DNA from 3 places in the Klebsiella sp. MISC125 genome. Region 1 is predicted to be linked to each of the others. Evidence: predicted binding sites of a transcription regulator. Region 1 holds the regulator's gene; each other region holds the start of a gene.
What was found. The regulator sigma-54, encoded in region 1, starts transcription at its own class of promoters, with help from an activator protein. The targets are predictions, from matches to a motif close to GTTGGCACANNTTTCGCTNT.
Positions count from the first base shown of each region.

Region 2: norV (anaerobic nitric oxide reductase flavorubredoxin) is a predicted target of sigma-54. The motif match lies at 5,046-5,065, and genes of this name have one in related genera.
Region 3: glnA (glutamate--ammonia ligase) is a predicted target of sigma-54. The motif match lies at 4,417-4,436, and genes of this name have one in related genera.

Region 1 is NZ_CP180448.1:655,774-662,086, reverse strand. It holds gene lptA (lipopolysaccharide ABC transporter substrate-binding protein LptA) at 1-33, shown strand, start outside; gene lptB (LPS export ABC transporter ATP-binding protein) at 40-765, shown strand; gene rpoN (RNA polymerase factor sigma-54) at 813-2,246, shown strand; gene hpf (ribosome hibernation promoting factor) at 2,269-2,556, shown strand; gene ptsN (PTS IIA-like nitrogen regulatory protein PtsN) at 2,622-3,110, shown strand; gene rapZ (RNase adapter RapZ) at 3,156-4,010, shown strand; gene npr (PTS phosphocarrier protein NPr) at 4,007-4,279, shown strand; gene mtgA (monofunctional biosynthetic peptidoglycan transglycosylase) at 4,341-5,066, opposite strand; gene elbB (isoprenoid biosynthesis glyoxalase ElbB) at 5,063-5,716, opposite strand; gene arcB (aerobic respiration two-component sensor histidine kinase ArcB) at 5,951-6,313, opposite strand, start outside.
Region 2 is NZ_CP180448.1:1,429,187-1,435,499, forward strand. It holds gene ACMYSL_RS06795 (HoxN/HupN/NixA family nickel/cobalt transporter) at 1-278, shown strand, start outside; gene ACMYSL_RS06800 (IS110 family transposase) at 1,219-2,199, shown strand; gene norW (NADH:flavorubredoxin reductase NorW) at 2,421-3,554, opposite strand; gene norV (anaerobic nitric oxide reductase flavorubredoxin) at 3,551-4,999, opposite strand; gene norR (nitric oxide reductase transcriptional regulator NorR) at 5,187-6,313, shown strand, end outside.
Region 3 is NZ_CP180448.1:6,196,394-6,202,706, reverse strand. It holds gene hemN (oxygen-independent coproporphyrinogen III oxidase) at 1-5, shown strand, start outside; gene ACMYSL_RS29015 (YshB family small membrane protein) at 43-153, opposite strand; gene glnG (nitrogen regulation protein NR(I)) at 264-1,673, opposite strand; gene glnL (nitrogen regulation protein NR(II)) at 1,682-2,731, opposite strand; gene glnA (glutamate--ammonia ligase) at 2,920-4,329, opposite strand; gene typA (ribosome-dependent GTPase TypA) at 4,709-6,313, shown strand, end outside.

The DNA.
Region 1 (6,313 bases):
AAAGGCACCGACCAGTCAAAGAAGGGTAAGTAATTCGTTATGGCAACATTAACTGCAAAGAATCTCGCCAAAGCTTACAAAGGCCGCCGTGTGGTGGAAGATGTCAGTCTGACCGTGAATTCAGGTGAGATTGTTGGCCTGCTCGGCCCAAACGGTGCGGGTAAAACCACGACCTTCTATATGGTCGTCGGTATCGTTCCGCGCGACGCTGGCAACATCATTATTGACGATGAAGATATCAGCCTGCTGCCACTACATGCTCGCGCGCGTCGCGGTATAGGCTATCTGCCGCAGGAAGCCTCCATATTCCGTCGCCTGAGCGTGTACGATAACCTGATGGCGGTATTGCAGATCCGGGACGACTTAAGCAACGAGCAGCGTGAAGATCGCGCGAAAGAGTTGATGGAAGAGTTTCACATTGAGCACCTGCGCGATAACCTCGGCCAGGCGCTCTCCGGTGGTGAACGTCGCCGCGTCGAAATCGCCCGTGCGCTAGCTGCTAACCCGAAATTTATCCTGCTGGATGAACCTTTTGCTGGCGTCGACCCTATTTCCGTCATCGATATCAAACGTATCATTGAGCATCTGCGCGATAGCGGCTTAGGCGTCCTGATAACCGACCATAACGTCAGGGAAACACTCGCCGTTTGTGAACGTGCCTATATCGTCAGCCAGGGTCATCTGATAGCTCACGGTACACCTCAACAAATCCTTGAAGACGAGCAGGTTAAGCGCGTGTATCTTGGGGAAGACTTCAGACTCTGATAGGGTAGAGGTTACAGACGTTTTAGCCGGAGATATTGGCCCTGAATATGAAGCAAGGTTTGCAATTAAGGCTAAGCCAACAGCTTGCCATGACGCCACAACTGCAGCAGGCGATTCGTTTACTGCAGTTGTCCACGTTAGAACTCCAGCAAGAACTCCAGCAGGCGCTGGATAGCAACCCGTTGCTGGAGCAAACCGATCTTCACGATGAGGTAGAAACCAAAGAGGCCGAGGATCGCGAATCTCTGGATACCGTCGATGCCCTTGAGCAAAAAGACATGCCTGAAGAACTGCCGCTTGATGCCAGCTGGGATGAGATTTATACAGCAGGAACGCCATCAGGTAACGGCGTCGATTATCAGGATGACGAACTGCCCGTCTACCAGGGTGAGACCACTCAAAGCCTGCAAGATTACCTGATGTGGCAGGTTGAACTTACACCGTTCACTGATACCGATCGCGCCATCGCGACCTCCATTGTCGATGCCGTTGATGATACCGGCTATCTCACTATTTCTGTCGAAGACATCGTTGAGAGCATTGGCGATGATGAAATCGGACTTGAAGAAGTTGAAGCCGTCCTCAAGCGCATTCAGCGTTTCGACCCCGTCGGCGTAGCGGCAAAAGATCTGCGCGACTGCCTACTGGTTCAACTTTCGCAGTTTGCCAGAGAAACACCCTGGATTGATGAAGCACGTCAGATCATCAGCGATCACCTTGATCTACTAGCGAATCATGATTTCCGCTCTCTCATGCGCGTAACCCGCCTCAAAGAAGAAGTATTAAAGGAAGCGGTAAGCCTGATCCAATCCCTGGATCCGCGCCCTGGTCAATCCATTCAAACTGGCGAACCAGAATATGTCATTCCTGACGTGCTGGTGCGTAAGGTGAATGACCACTGGGTCGTTGAACTCAATTCAGATAGCCTACCGCGCCTGAAGATCAATCAGCACTATGCTGCCATGGGTAACAGCACACGCAATGATGCCGACGGCCAGTTTATCCGCAGCAATCTGCAAGAGGCTCGCTGGCTGATCAAAAGCCTGGAGAGCCGTAACGATACGCTACTGCGCGTCAGTCGCTGCATTGTTGAGCAGCAGCAGGCCTTTTTCGAGAAAGGTGAAGAGCATATGAAGCCGATGGTACTGGCTGATATTGCTCAGGCCGTCGAAATGCATGAATCGACCATTTCACGCGTTACTACCCAAAAATACCTGCATAGTCCACGCGGTATTTTTGAGCTGAAGTATTTCTTCTCCAGCCATGTAAGCACAGAAGGCGGCGGCGAAGCATCGTCGACGGCCATTCGCGCGCTGGTGAAGAAGTTAATCGCCGCGGAGAACCCCGCGAAGCCGTTGAGCGACAGTAAGCTCACCACCATGTTATCCGATCAGGGTATTATGGTGGCGCGCCGCACCGTCGCTAAGTATCGAGAGTCTTTATCCATTCCGCCGTCGAATCAGCGTAAACAACTGGTTTGACCCAACCGATAAGGAAGACACTATGCAGCTCAACATTACAGGACACAACGTAGAAATAACCCCTGCTCTGCGCGATTTTGTTAATACGAAATTTAGCAAGCTGGAGCAGTTTTTCGATAGGATCAATCAGGTCTACATTGTGTTAAAGGTAGAGAAGGTAACGCAAATTGCGGATGCCAACCTGCATGTCAACGGTGGTGAAATCCATGCCAGTGCGGAAGGGCAGGATATGTATGCCGCTATCGATGGTCTTATTGATAAGCTGGCAAGACAGCTAACAAAACATAAAGATAAACTGAAACAACGCTAATTGTCCGGGCATAACCTACGCCAACCGCCAGCAGGCGGTTGGTCAGGGCGAGCTCAGGTGAAATTATGATAAATAACGATTCGGCTCTACAACTGAGCAATGTCCTTAACCAGGAATGTACCCGTAGCCAGGTTCACTGCCAGAGCAAGAAACGTGCCCTGGAAATCATCAGCGAGCTGGCAGCAAAACAGCTAGGCTTGCCGCCTCAGGTGGTGTTCGAAGCGATCCTCACTCGCGAGAAAATGGGCAGCACCGGGATCGGTAACGGTATCGCGATCCCACACGGAAAACTCGAAGAGGATACGCTGCGGGCCGTTGGCGTTTTTGTCCAACTGGAAACCCCGATCGCTTTTGATGCGATCGATAATCAACCTGTCGATCTCCTGTTTGCGCTTCTCGTTCCCGCCGATCAGACCAAAACTCATCTGCATACGCTTTCACTGGTCGCAAAACGTCTGGCGGATAAAGCAACCTGTCGCCGACTACGCGCCGCCCAAAGCAACGAAGAGTTGTATGAAATTATCACCGAAGCAGGAAGCAACGATGGGGCATAACGGGAGTCGCACCTTACTCTTTATCGTACTGAGGAGAAACGGTACATGGTACTGATGATCGTCAGCGGCCGTTCAGGATCGGGGAAATCCGTCGCCCTGCGAGCGCTGGAAGATATGGGTTTCTACTGTGTGGACAACCTACCGGTGGTTTTGTTACCCGAACTGGCACGCTCGCTTGCAGATAGAAATATCTCAGCTGCCGTCAGCATTGACGTACGTAACATGCCTGAGTCACCGGAAATCTTTGAGCAGGCAATGAAAAATCTGCCCGCAGAATTTTCGCCTCAGTTGCTGTTTCTTGACGCCGATCGCAACACCTTAATTCGCCGCTACAGCGATACGCGCCGCTTACATCCGCTGTCGAGCAAAAATCTGTCGCTCGAAAGCGCTATTGATGAAGAGAGCGACCTGCTGGAACCACTGCGTTCTCGCGCCGATCTGATCGTCGATACTTCCGAGATGTCGGTGCATGAGCTGGCAGAAATGCTGCGTACCCGTTTGCTAGGCAAACGCGAACGTGAGCTGACGATGGTCTTCGAATCTTTCGGCTTCAAGCATGGTATCCCTATCGATGCCGACTACGTTTTCGATGTGCGCTTCCTGCCTAATCCGCACTGGGATCCGAAACTGCGCCCGATGACAGGTCTGGACAAACCTGTCGCCGCCTTCCTCGACCGACACACGGAAGTTCACAATTTTATCTACCAGACTCGTAGCTATCTTGAACTATGGTTACCCATGCTGGAAACCAATAATCGCAGCTATCTGACGGTGGCCATTGGTTGTACTGGCGGTAAACACCGTTCGGTCTACATCGCCGAACAGCTGGCTGACTACTTCCGCTCGCGTGGTAAGAACGTGCAGTCTCGTCATCGGACGCTGGAAAAACGTAAATCATGACCGTTAAGCAAACCGTTGAGATCACCAATAAGCTGGGCATGCATGCCCGCCCGGCAATGAAGTTGTTTGAGTTAATGCAGAACTATGATGCTGAAGTCCTGCTGCGCAATGATGAAGGCACTGAGGCAGAGGCCAATAGCGTAATTGCCCTGCTGATGCTTGACTCAGCCAAAGGACGTCAGATTGAGATTGAAGCGAATGGCCCGCAGGAAGTTGAAGCGCTGGCAGCGGTTATCGCGCTGTTCAACGCCGGTTTTGATGAAGACTAGCACGACCCCCGGTTGCGTCGCGTGATGCTTACCGGGGTTATAAATTTAGCCACTATAAACATCAATGTAGCTTATTTTTCTGCATAAACCCTTCCCCACCCAACTGACGCATCTGGCGTAAAATCCACGCTTGCCGACTACGGACGTATCCTGACGGTGCGTCTGCGCGAAAGCGAATCGGGTTAGGCAAGACCGCAGCTAACAGCGCCGCTTCAGAAGCGGTCAACTTACTGGCCGGTTTATGAAAATAGCGCTGTGATGCGGCTTCCACACCAAACGTCCCTTCACCAAACTCAGCAATATTCAAATAAACCGTGAGGATGCGTTTTTTGCTCCAGACGGTCTCGATACCAACGGTCAGCCCAGCCTCCAGCCCTTTTCTCAGCCAGCTGCGACCATCCCACAAGAACAGATTTTTTGCTGTCTGCTGTGATAGCGTTGAGGCACCGCGAATGCGGCTCTCGTTGCGCTCATTATGTGCCAACGCCTTCTCAATGGCGGAAACATCAAAACCCCAGTGCTCAGGGAATTTCTGATCTTCAGCAGCAATAACCGCAAGCCCCATCCAGGGAGATATCTCATCCATCCCCACCCAATCAGAATGGGCGACGTAATGAAAATTCCCAGAGGCCCAGGCACTGACCTGCCGTTCCAGCATCACGGCCGAAAAAGGAACCGGCACGATGCTAAACAGCACAATGCCACCGCCCCATACCACCAAACATGCCAACAACAACCGCAGCAAAAGACGTTTGATCATTCGCAGCGGGGAAAAACGAGACTTCATGCAGTCAGAACCAGCACGCGAGCGACCAGTTTTTCAATTCCGCTCGCCGCTTCAGCAATATTCTGCGCCAGCATATATGCCGGAGTCGTCACCACTTTGTGGTCTTCATCAACCACTATGTCATCGACCGGGCAAGGCACGTGTTCAGCGCCCATCTCCTCTAATGCATCTGCGGTATCCAGATCGGTGCCAATAGTCACGCGTAGCGGAAATGAGAAAATTTTAGGTAGCAACGCCGGAGCGATACAGATAAAACCCAACGGTTTACCCGCCAGATGCATGGCCAGAGCCAGTTCTTTCAGATCGCTATCCACCGTACATTCACTGCCCTGGGAAGCAAAGCTACTGAGGTTTTTCGCCGCGCCAAATCCGCCGGGCACAATCAGCGCATCCAGCTCATCCGCTCGGGCATCTGCCAGGGGGCGAATTTCCCCGCGCGCAATGCGTGCGGCCTCAACGAGCACATTACGGCTTTCAGCCTGCGCTTCCCCGGTCAAATGATTGATAACATCAGTTTGTACTTTATCAGGTGCAAAACAGATGGCCTGGGCGCCGCTGCGAGCAATCGCCAGCAAGGTAATAACCGCTTCATGAATTTCGCTGCCGTCATAAACACCGCAACCGCTTAGCACCACACCAATTTTCTTCATCACATCAGCCCCTTAGTACAAGTTTATGGAACCAGTCAAAAATTTTGATTTACTCGCTATGCTTCACATATTTTACCGATTCACGTAACAAATTATTTAAGCTTTGCTATCTTAATCAGCGAGCAAGCCAAATCCTCAGGTTGCGCCGTGTAAAAAAATCACTCAAATGATTCTGGCACAACAACCAGTTCCCTGGTGTTGGCGCAGTATTCGCGCACCCCGGTTTATCCGGGGTCATTTTTTATCAGCCGCCGCTACCCACGCTTTCAGTACCGCAACGTCGCTTTGCCACTCGGATTTCATCTCTTCAACCCATTCTGCAACGTTATCTGACCATGCCGGCAAATCTGGTGACTGAATCTGTTGCCCAAGCTGCTGAATGTGACGCAAACCAATTGAGCCAGCCGCCCCCTTAATTTTATGCCCTTCGTCGACAATACCTTTCTGGTCACGCGCGGTTAGGTTCGATTCCAGAACCGCCATATAGCCCGGCATCATTCTCTCGAAAACCGCCAGACCGTCATTGATAAGCTTCGGTCCCACCAGTTCGATATACTGCTCAAGCATCGGAATATCCAGTACAGAAGCCGATTTATT
Region 2 (6,313 bases), 770 kb from region 1:
CTTACGGTTGGGCGTTCAGCAAGCCGCAGCGCAAGCTCTATTACAATATGACCATTACCGAGACGTCGGTGGTGGTGGCGCTGTTTATCGGCGGGCTGGAAGCGCTGGGGCTGTTGATGGATAAGTTTTCTCTGAGCGGTGGGGTCTGGCGCTGGGTTGGCGCGTTGAACGACAATCTTGGCAACGCTGGTTTTGTGGTGGTCGGGCTGTTTGTTGCCTGCTGGGTGCTGTCGGTGCTCAACTACCGCTGGCGCGGGTACGATAATCTGGCGCGGTAGGTTGGCGTTTTTCCCGGCTCGCGCTGCGCTTAGCCGGGCTACCAGGGCAGCATTGCGGAATATTGTCCCGGAGGCGATGCTGCGCATCTGTCCGGGCTACCAAACCCCAACGGCTACCAGGCAGAGGAATCGTGCGGTTGAGTAGCCCGGGTAAGGCGTTTACGCCGCGACCCGGGATGAAGCATCAGCCGGATATATCAGGTTAACGACCTGAAACTCCGTTTTAAAAGCATTCCTGATATAACGACTCCATACCCTGCGCAGGCGGAGATAGACATCAATATGACTCTTAGTGGGTTGCCACTGTACCAGGTGATAAACATATAGCCAAATATTGCCGCCATCATAATTAATGACCATTTCATTCTAATAAATACAGATATGAAAACTGCCGGAATGATTATTCCCAGGATATAAAACCTGACAAAAACTAAACCAACACCTCTACTGCGGGGATGGAAGTGTGCGATATACCATTCATATCCTGCATTGTGGATTAAAATAATAACGGCGCAACTGAGCAAAGCGAGCAATAGATTGAAAATTATGACTTTATTTTTTTTAAATTCCATATTGATTTAGCTGTCCTTTTATTTGACATCACCCAACATATGGATAATAGCATCCCACAAGGTTAACGTAAGATGTCTTTTCTGGGATCCCCGGCTTGCGCTGCGCTTAGCTGGGCTACCAGGGCAGCGGTGCGGAATATTGTCCCGGAGGCGATGCTGCGCATCTGTCCGGGCTTGTATGATGACTCCATCAGAAAGAACCGGCCAGTTCTCTCTGATGGCGGTCCGGATGCCGTGTCCGGGCTTAGGCTTTCGCGCCTGTTCCGTAGATCTTTGCACCGGACTGCCGTTCTTTCTCATGTGATAAACCGGACAGTATCATGGACCGGCTTTCACCGGTAACCCGTATTCGCAAGGTTGGTTTCACTATGGAAAATAAACTGTACTTCATCGGCATTGATGTAGCCAAAGCTAAGCTCGATGTTGATATCCTGCGCCCTGATGGTCGGCATCGCGGTAAAAAATTCGAAAATACGCCCTCCGGACATGAAGCGCTTGTCCGCTGGCTTCGCAGCCATGATGTGAACCATGCCCATGTCTGCATGGAGTCCACCAGTACCTACATGGAAGAGGCTGCCGCGTATCTGAGTGATGCCGGTTATACCGTCTCCATTATCAACCCCGCCCTGAGTGCCGCCTTCGCCCGTAGTGAAGGGTTGCGCAGTAAAACCGACAAAGTCGATGCCCGTATGCTGGCGCACTTCTGCCGGGAGAAACGTCCGTCAGCATGGGAGGCACCGCACCCGACAGAGCGAGCCCTGAAAGCGCTGGTGTTACGGCATCAGGCGCTGACAGAGATGCAGACGCAGGAGAAAAACCGTCAGGAAACAGCCCCGGAGGTCCAGTTAGCGAGCATCGATGTGCTCCTGGAGTGCCTGAGTGCTGAACTGAAACGTATCGAAAAACAGATAAAAGACCTGACGGACAACGACCCGGATATGAAGCAACGGCGGAAGCTGCTGAACAGCATCCCGGGTATCGGCGAGAAAACGGCGGCGGTCCTGCTGGCGTATACGGGACTGAAGCTGAGGTTTGCCACAGCGCGGCAGTTCGCCGCGTATGCAGGGCTGACGCCGGTGCAGCATGAGTCAGGCAGTAGCGTGATGCGGGCGAGCCGGATGAGTAAAGCGGGTCCGGTTCAGTTGCGCAGAGCATTATATATGCCAGCAATATCAGCGCTGTATCACACGGCGTGGGGAAAAGCGTTCAGAAAGAGACTGGAAGGGAATGGCAAACGCGCGAAAGTTATCATAGGGGCGATGATGCGCAAGCTGGCGCAGGTGGCGTACGGAGTGCTGAAGTCAGGGGAGCCGTTCGATGCGTCACAACATGGAATAGCGGTAGCGTAGGGACGAAAAGACTGCGGGAATAGAAAAACAGCACCCAGAGGGTGCTGTCGGTGGTGTGTCTGTCATCCAGAAACCGGAGAGAGCCCCGCAACTAAAAATGGTTGCCGATGCTCACAGTATCTACCAAATCCCAACGGCTACCGGAGCAGAGGAATCGTACGGTGGGGTAGCCCGGACAGGCGCAACGCGCCGCCTCCGGGGATAACGTCAGTCCATACAGGCTAACTCACCAACTGCTTGAGCAGCGCAAAGGCGTCTTTCATGCGATCCTCGCTAACCACAAAGGCGCGTAGCTGGTTTTCGGCATCCACGCCTTTTGCGACCAGACCGTCTTTGGCGGCAACGATATTCCACGTCAGATCCTCGCGTCGGGTATCGCCCGCCAGATGCAGCGGTAAATCCGGCGTTTTGACCTTCACCAGCATCGGCGGCAGCTTCAGCTCGCCCTGCTGGGTCAGCAGATTTTTACCCAGGCACATGGCGCTCAGCAGAATCGGTTGCAGGAACGGCAACACCATGCCGTTGATTTCCGCGCAGTCGCCGAGAGCGTAAATCGCCGGATGGCTGGTTTGCAGCTGGCTGTTTACCACCACGCCGCGATTAATCTCCAGACCCGCATGCCGCGCCAGCGCTGTTTCCGGGCGCAGGCCGGCGGCAGCGACCACCACATCAACGGTCACTGTGCGCTGACGGTCAAGGGTGACGCGAATGCCGTCGGCGTTTTGCTCCAGGCTTTCCAGCTGGGATTTCAGCATCAAGTGCACGCCCATATCGGTCAGACGATGCTGCAGGCGGCTGCTGGCCTCCGGCGGCATCAGCGCCGACAGCACGCTGGCGGAGTTATCCACCACCGTCACCGCTTTCCCGGCGCGGCAGAAATCCATCGCCAGCTCGCAGCCAATCAACCCGCCGCCGACGATCAGCACGCGTCTGGCGTCATGCAGCTGACTCTGCGCTGCGCCGTACTCACGCTGGCTGTTGAGGGTCAGCATCAGCTCGCGTCCCGGCACCGGCGGAATAAACGGCGTCGCGCCGGTGGCCAGCACCAGTTTGTCATAGCGCCACTCGCGGTCCTGGCTTTTCACTACCTGATTCCCGGCGTCGATATCGCTCACCCAGGTATGCGGGAACAGGCGCAAATTGTACTGCTCGGCAAACTCTCCCGCCGTTTGCAGGGTCAGGTCGTCGGCTTTCTGACCACGGCTGACTACATGGCTGAGGTCCGGTTTGTTGTACTCATCCATGCTGTCGGCGGCGATCAGGGTCAGCGGGATTTGCGGGTCCTGCTTGCGGATATTTTTCACCAGCTGACGGGCCGCGAAGCCCGAGCCGATGATGACGATGCCATCACTCATTTTGCCTCCGATGCCAGAACATCAAACACATCTTTACCCAGCGAGCATTCCGGGCAGAGGAAGTTATCCGGGACTTCGCTCCACGGCGTACCCGGCTGGACGTCCTGGTTCGGCTCGCCTTTTTCTGGATCGTAAATCCACTGACACACACTGCACTGCATCATCGGTCCGAGGTCGGCTGCCGCTGCGGCGGCACAGGCGCAGGCTTCTTGTGCCTGGTCTGGTTTGGCAGCGGCTTCCGGCAGCGGAGCCAGCGCCCACTGACGAGCAATTTCGCGACCATGCTGACGGCAAATTTCCAGCGCGTCGAGATCCGGACGCCATTTGGCCTTCAGGCTCAGGGACATTTCAAAACCGGCATCCTGTAAACGGGTAGAGAGACGGTCAACCGCGCCGCCGCTCCAGCCGTGGGAACCAAAGGCGCTGGCGTGCTTGTTGCGAAAACGCAGGCCGGTCATCTCTTCCACCAGCCCGGCGATTTTCGGCATCATTACGTTGTTCATGGTGGAGGTGCCGACCAGCACGCCTTTGGAGCGGAACACGTTGGTCAGAATTTCGTTTTTATCGCTGCGGGCGACGTTAAAGATTTTCACCGCCACGTTCGGGTCAACTTCGTTGATGCCCTGGCCAATCGCATCCGCCATCATGCGGGTGTTATTGGACATGGTGTCGTAGAAAATGGTGATACGGTCTTCCTGATAGTCCGCCGCCCATTTCAGGTACAGCTCAACGATCTGGGTTGGATTTTCACGCCATACCACGCCGTGGGAGGTGGCAATCATGTCGACCGGCAGATTGAAGCCGAGGATTTCGGTGATTTTCGGCGTCACCAGGCGGCTGAACGGGGTCAGGATGTTGGCGTAGTAGCGCTGGCACTGCTCGAATAGTTCGGTCTGGTCAACTTCGTCGTTGAACAGGCGTTCGTCGCAGTAGTGCTGGCCGAAAGCGTCGTTACTGAACAGTACCGCATCGCCGGTCATATAGGTCATCATGCTGTCCGGCCAGTGCAGCATCGGGGTTTCCACAAAAATCAGCTGTTTGCCGTTACCGATATCCAGGCTGTCGCCGGTTTTCACTACGTTAAAATTCCACTCCGGATGGTGATGGTGACCGGTGATGGAGTCGATGGCGTTGTTGGTGCAGTAGATCGGGGTGTCCGGAATGCAGGACATCAGTTCGGTTAGCGCGCCAGCATGATCCTCTTCGGCGTGGTTAATAATGATGTAGTCGATATCGGCGAGGTCGATTTCGCTGCGCAGATTCTGCACGAATTCACGGCTGAATTTATGATCGACGGTATCGATCAGCACATTTTTTTCTTCGCGGATGAGATAGCTGTTGTAGCTGCTGCCGCGCAGCGTTTTGTATTCTGTTCCGTGGAAATCACGCACTTCCCAGTCACGTTGGCCAACCCAATGAATGTTATTTTTAACCAGAATAGACATAGCAACCTCAATTAATTCAGCATTGTTCAAATAAGATGTTTTGCTTATATCAAGTTGCGTGCCAACTTTTTAATTAATTGAATTTAAAGGTTTTAATGTTTTTATCTAAATTTGTTGATGTCAAAATGACAATGGTTAAAATAGTCGTTATGACTATCTTTACTGTCAGAATGACTATGAGGCGACAATGAGTTTCTCCGTCGAGGCCCTGGCGAAAATCGCCATTGATTTGCAAAGCGATATCGGTCATGCCGACCGTTTCTCGCGCCTGATTACCACCCTGCGGCAGATTCTCGGCTGCGATGCTTCGGCGCTGCTGCGCTACGAAGCGCATCAGTTTGTGCCGCTGGCGATTGATGGCCTGGCGCAGGATGTACTTGGGCGACGCTTCGCCCTTGAAGGTCACCCGCGGCTGGAGGCGATTGCTCGCGCCGGGGATGTGGTGCGGTTCCCGGCAGACAGCGACCTGCCGGACCCTTACGACGGATTAATTCCCGGACAGGAGAGCCTGAAGGTACATGCCTGCGTCGGGCTGCCGCTATTTGCCGGACAAACCCTGATTGGTGCGCTGACTCTCGACGGCATGGATGCAGATCGCTTCGACAGCTTTAGCGATGAGGAGCTGCGCCTGATTGCCGCTCTGGTAGCCGGGGCGCTGAATAACGCGCTGCTGATTGCCCGGCTGGAGAATCAAAACGTGCTACCGGAGCAGGCTATCGCTTACCCGGCGTCCGAGCGTCAGGAGATAATTGGCCTGTCGGCACCGATTTTACAGCTGAAAAAAGAGATCGATATCGTCGCAGCTTCCGATCTGAACGTCCTGATTAGCGGTGAAACCGGCACCGGCAAGGAGCTGGTGGCGAAGGCGGTGCATCAGGGGTCGCCGCGTGCAGCCAACCCGCTGGTGTATCTCAACTGCGCAGCGCTACCGGAGAGCGTGGCGGAAAGCGAGCTGTTTGGTCACGTTAAAGGGGCGTTTACCGGGGCGATAAGTAACCGCAGCGGCAAGTTTGAAATGGCGGACAACGGGACCCTGTTCCTCGATGAAATTGGCGAGCTGTCGCTGGCGCTACAGGCCAAGCTACTGCGGGTGCTGCAGTATGGCGACATTCAGCGCGTCGGCGATGACCGCAGCCTGCGGGTTGATGTGCGGGTGCTGGCGGCGACCAACCGCGACCTGCGTCAGGAGGTGGTGGAAGGGCGTTTTCGTGCCGACCTTTATCATCGTCTGAGCGTGTTCCCGCTGTCGGTTCCGGCGCTGCGCGAGCGGGAAAACGACGTGGTGCTGTTGGCGGGGTATTTCTGCGAGCAGTG
Region 3 (6,313 bases), 740 kb from region 1:
TTTAATCTATTCACCCTCTCCTTGCCGGGAGAGGGTGAATTATCAGCTAAACAATCCAACCATCGCCGCACACAAAACAGCAGCTATTGCCGTCTGCGGGGTATGACCGGCTGCGACACCGCTCGATATAATATTTATGAGTGATTCAAGCATGATTTCCCCCTGTCTTTCCGGGCACGATCATACTCAACGCATTTGAACAGTAAAGTACAAAATAGCAGCAGTTTGCGCTGGCAGACTATTTTTTACACGACACTATTCTACTACTCCATTCCCAGTTCTTTTAGCTTACGTGTCAACGTATTACGGCCCCATCCCAGCAGGCGTGCTGCTTCTTGTTTATGCCCCTGAGTGTGGCGTAGCGCGGTGGTCAATAGCGTGCGCTCCATCTCCGGCTGTGCTTCTGACAGCAGGTTTTGATGACCGGAACGTAAAGCGCGGTCGGCCCATTGCCCCAACAGCGTGGCCCAGCTATCCGGCAGCATTTGCGTCGGATTATCCGGTATCGCGGTTTCAAACAGCTCACTGGGAAGATCCTGGGTCAGAACCTCCTGGCCTGCCGCCATCACCGTCAGCCAACGACAGGTGTTCTCCAGTTGACGCACGTTACCCGGCCAGGCCAGCCGGGTTAGCGCCATCTCCGTTTCCGGGTGCAGCAGCTTGGCTTCAACGCCGAGTTCACGAGCAGCAACTTGCAGGAAGTGGCGCGCCAGCCGCGGAATATCTTCCCGACGCTCGCGTAGCGGCGGGAGATGGACGCGAATCACGTTCAGGCGGTGGAATAAGTCCTCGCGGAATTTTCCTTCCTGTACGCGCAGCTCAAGATTCTGGTGGGTGGCGGCGATAATGCGCACATCCACTTTCACCGGCGCATAGCCGCCTACGCGATAAAACTGGCCATCAGCCAGCACGCGCAGCAACCGAGTTTGTACGTCCAGCGGCATATCGCCGATTTCATCGAGGAACAACGTGCCGCCGTCTGCCTGTTCAAAACGCCCCTGGCGTACGGTATTCGCGCCCGTAAAGGCCCCTTTCTCGTGGCCGAACAGTTCTGATTCAATCAAGTCTTTGGGGATTGCCGCCATATTCAGCGCGATAAATGGTGCCTTAGCGCGCGGGCTGTGGCGGTGCAGAGCATGGGCAACTAGCTCTTTACCGGTACCGGACTCGCCGTTGATCAGCACGCTGATGGAGGAACGCGACAGGCGGCCTATAATGCGAAAAACGTCCTGCATTGCTGGCGCTTCGCCGATAATATCGGCCGCTGGGCTATTTATTGGCGCATTTCGCGGCTGCTGCTGTTCCTGATAATGGCTGATTGCGCGGTCGACCAGCGCCACCGCTTCATCAATATCAAACGGTTTTGGTAGATAATCAAAGGCACCTTGCTGATAAGCGCTGACCGCCGCGTCCAGATCTGAATGCGCCGTCATTATGATGACCGGGAGCATCGGGTGACGCTGTTTAATTTGTTTCAGCAGCGCCAGCCCATCCATTCCCGGCATACGGATATCAGACAGCAGGACATCCGGGGTTTTGGTGGTGAGGGCATCAAGCACCTCGCTGCCGCTCTCAAACGTTGTACAACTCAAGCCAGCCCCGGTGAGCGCGCGTTCAAGCACCCAACGGATGGAGCTATCGTCATCAACGATCCATGCTATCCCTCGTTGCATAAACACCTCTACTTCCGAATAGGCAGGTACACCGAGAATTCGGTATGCCCTGGCCAACTGGTAAATTCAATTTTGCCGGAGTGCTGATCGATAAGGCTGCGGGCGATAGACAGCCCGAGGCCAGTACCGCCTTCGCGCCCGCTCACCATCGGATAAAACAGCGTATCCTGTAAGTGAGACGGTATTCCCGGGCCGTTATCTTCAACGTCAATACGTGCTGCAAGGCGGTAGCGAACCCCGTGCAGAGTCAGCTGGAACGCCGTACGGGTACGCAGGACTATCTCTCCGCCATCAGGCCCCAGCGCTTGCAGCGCATTGCGGACGATATTCAGCAGCACTTGTTCAATTTGATCCGGGTCGTGTGGGAGTTCCGGCAGGCTTGGGTCGTAATCACGAACCAGTTTGACGTTATCCGGCAACTCCATAGACACCAGCTTCACCACTCGCTCTGCAACCTTGTGAATGCTCTCTGTGACGTGCATTCCAGGATGCTGCGGTCCCAGCAGGCGGTCAACCAGATTTCTTAACCGATCGGCCTGCTCAATGATGACTTTGGTGTATTCCGTCAACGAAGGATCGGGCAGCGCTTTGCTCAGCAACTGCGCTGCACCGCGCAGGCCACCCAACGGGTTTTTAATCTCGTGGGCCAAACCGCGCACTAAGTCACGCGCGGCAATCTGCTGTGCGTGCTGAAGCTGTTCCTGGCTCAGACGACGCTGATTATCCATCGGTGCCATTTCCAGCAAAATGTAGCCCTCAGGAAGGCGCTGTGCCGTCAGAGACAGGATATGCGACCGACCATCGATGACCAGCGTCACTTCGTTATCGGTAAAGCCCTGGCCCGCCTGCAGGCTCTCCTGCATGAGACCAATATTCAGCGAGAAATAGCTCAACAGCTCCGGGAGCGGGGTACCAAATAGCTTACGTGAGCTTTGCGCCAGCAACTGCTGTGCAGCCGGGTTCGCGTAATGCACCGCCAGGTCGTCATCGACCAGTAAGATACTGTTGATTAAAGAGTTAAGGATCTGCCCAGCATCGGGCAGTGTGCCTGTTGCCATCTGACAGTCTCCTGAATTAGAGTGCACCATTTTAGTGCAGTATAGCTTTTTATGAGTAAAAAGCTCATGAGATCAGCGCGTTGGTGGAGAAAAAAGCCCATCCTGAGATGGGCTGAAAGTTTCCACGGCAACAAAACATCCTCGGTACCCCACGCCACAACACGGAATACCGCGGATTTACAGCAAAATTAAACGCTGTAGTACAGCTCGAACTCAACCGGGTGCGGAGTCATGCGTACACGGTCGTTCTCTTCAATACGCAGGGCGATGTAAGCATCGATTGCGTCGTTGGTGAATACGCCACCAGCGGTCAGGAATTCACGGTCAGCATCCAGTTCGTTCAATGCTTCTTCCAGAGAACCTGCAACCTGTGGGATCTCTTTCGCTTCTTCCGGCGGCAGATCGTACAGGTTTTTGTCCATCGCTTCGCCCGGATGGATTTTGTTCTTGATACCGTCAAGGCCAGCCATCAGCAGTGCAGCAAAGCACAGGTACGGGTTAGCAGCCGGATCCGGGAAGCGGACTTCGATACGACGCGCTTTCGGAGAGGTCACTACCGGAATACGGATGGAAGCGGAGCGGTTACGGGCAGAGTAAGCCAACATGACCGGTGCTTCATAACCCGGGACCAGACGCTTGTAAGAGTTGGTGGTCGGGTTCGCCAGGGCGTTAATGGCTTTAGCGTGCTTGATTACGCCGCCGATGTAGAACAGCGCTTGTTCAGACAGGCCTGCGTATTTGTCGCCAGAGAACAGGTTTACGCCGTTCTTGGACAGGGACATGTGGCAGTGCATACCGGAACCGTTATCGCCGAACATCGGTTTTGGCATAAAGGTCGCTGTTTTACCGAAGCGGTGTGCGACGTTGTGCACGACGTATTTGTAGATCTGAATTTCGTCCGCTTTTTTGGTCATGGTGTTAAAGCGGGTAGCGATTTCGTTCTGACCGGCAGTCGCCACTTCGTGGTGGTGAGCTTCAACAACAAGGCCCATCTCTTCCATGATCATACACATGGTAGAACGGATATCCTGAGAAGAGTCTACCGGCGGAACCGGGAAATAACCGCCTTTCACGCCCGGACGGTGGCCTTTGTTGCCGCCTTCATATTTGGTGGAAGAGTTCCATGCGCCTTCGATATCATCGATAGCAACGTGAGAACCGGAGATGGACGCACCAAAACGGATGTCATCGAACAGGAAGAATTCAGGTTCTGGCCCGAACAGCACGGTATCCGCAATGCCGGTTGCGCGCAGGTATTCTTCCGCACGTTTGGCGATGGAGCGCGGGTCACGGTCATAGCCCTGCAGGGTGCCTGGTTCCAGGATATCGCAACGGATGATCAGCGTCGGTTCTTCGTAGAACGGGTCGATCAGCGCGGTAGTTGCGTCCGGCATCAGAACCATGTCGGATTCGTTAATACCTTTCCAGCCGCCAATCGAGGAGCCATCAAACATTTTGCCTTCTTCGAAGAATTCGGCATTTACCTGATGAGAAGGAATAGTAACGTGCTGTTCTTTACCTTTGGTATCGGTGAAGCGCAGATCGACAAACTTCACTTCGTGCTCGTTCAGCATCGTCAAAACGTGTTCAGCGGACATACTTAAACTCTCCCGGATTGGTCATTGTCGTCGTGGTAACGAAAACTTTCTAACTGCTTAAGGTGGCGTTGTTGCCTTAAAAAATATAAAGCGAAATCTGTGCCAACTTTTAAATTGCCCCCAAAAGGCGTTATCATGCACACCATCGTGCAAAAGGGCTGCACCATTATGAATGCATTGCACTATAATAGTGCAATTGTGTGAACATTGGGCACTTATTTGGTGCAATTGACCTTTAATAACCCTTTTAACGCTCCGTGAAAGCGGTCACAAAGAAACTCTGCAATACTTGTTTGCGGGGGATGTTTGTGATCCTGTTTTGTAGTGCGATTAATCCGTGTACAATAACGCGCTATTTCTAAATGCCTGAGGCAAAGTTGTGATCGAAAATTTGCGTAACATCGCCATCATCGCGCACGTTGACCATGGTAAAACTACCCTGGTTGATAAGCTGCTGCAGCAATCCGGTACGTTCGATGCGCGTGCCGAAACTCAAGAGCGTGTGATGGACTCCAACGATTTGGAGAAAGAGCGTGGGATTACCATCCTGGCTAAAAACACCGCTATCAAATGGAATGATTACCGTATCAACATCGTTGATACCCCGGGGCACGCCGACTTCGGTGGTGAAGTTGAACGTGTCATGTCCATGGTCGATTCCGTTCTGCTGGTCGTTGATGCAATGGATGGTCCGATGCCGCAGACGCGCTTCGTGACCAAAAAAGCCTTTGCTCATGGCCTGAAGCCAATTGTTGTTATCAACAAAGTTGACCGTCCGGGCGCACGCCCTGACTGGGTTGTCGATCAGGTATTCGACCTGTTCGTAAACCTCGACGCTACCGACGAACAGCTGGACTTCCCTATCGTTTACGCTTCTGCGCTGAACGGTATCGCGGGTCTGGATCACGAAGATATGGCTGACGATATGACTCCGCTGTATCAGACTATCGTCGATCGCGTACCGGCTCCGAACGTTGACCTTGATGGCCCGCTGCAGATGCAAATCTCCCAGTTGGACTACAACAACTACGTTGGCGTCATCGGCATCGGCCGCATCAAACGCGGTAAAGTGAAGCCGAACCAGCAGGTTACTATCGTTGATAGCGAAGGCAAAACCCGTAACGGTAAAGTCGGTAAAGTTCTGACCCATCTGGGTCTTGAGCGTATCGAGAGCGACGTTGCAGAAGCTGGCGATATCATCGCGATCACCGGTCTGGGCGAGCTGAACATCTCTGACACCATCTGCGATACGCAGAATGTTGAAGCGCTGCCGGCGCTGTCTGTTGATGAGCCGACCGTAACCATGTTCTTCTGCGTTAACACCTCTCCGTTCTGTGGCAAAGAAGGTAAGTACGTTACCTCTCGTCAGATCCTTGACCGCCTGAACAAAGAGCTGGTGCACAACGTGGCGCTGCGCGTTGAAGAAACTCCGGATGCAGACGCATTCCGCGTTTCTGGCCGTGGTGAACTGCACCTGTCTGTTCTTATTGAGAACATGCGTCGTGAAGGTTTCGAGATGGCGGTTTCCCGTCCGAAAGTAATCTTCCGCGAAATCGATGGCCGTAAACAAGAGCCGTTCGAAAACGTCACGCTGGACGTCGAAGAGCAGCACCAGGGTTCTGTGATGCAGGCACTGGGTGAGCGTAAAGGCGATCTGAAAAACATGAATCCAGATGGCAAAGGCCGCGTACGTCTTGACTACGTGATCCCAAGCCGTGGTCTGATCGGTTTCCGTTCAGAATTCATGACCATGACCTCCGGTACCGGTCTGCTGTACTCCACCTTCAGCCATTACGACGACGTTCGTGCGGGTGATGTGGGTCAGCGTCAGAACGGCGTTCTGATCTCCAACGGCCAGGGTAAAGCGGTTGCGTTCGCACTGTTCAGCCTGCAGGACCGCGGTAAGCTGTTCCTGGGTCACGGTGCAGAAGTTTACGAAGGCCAGATCATCGGTATTCACAGTCGTTCTAACGACCTGACTGTA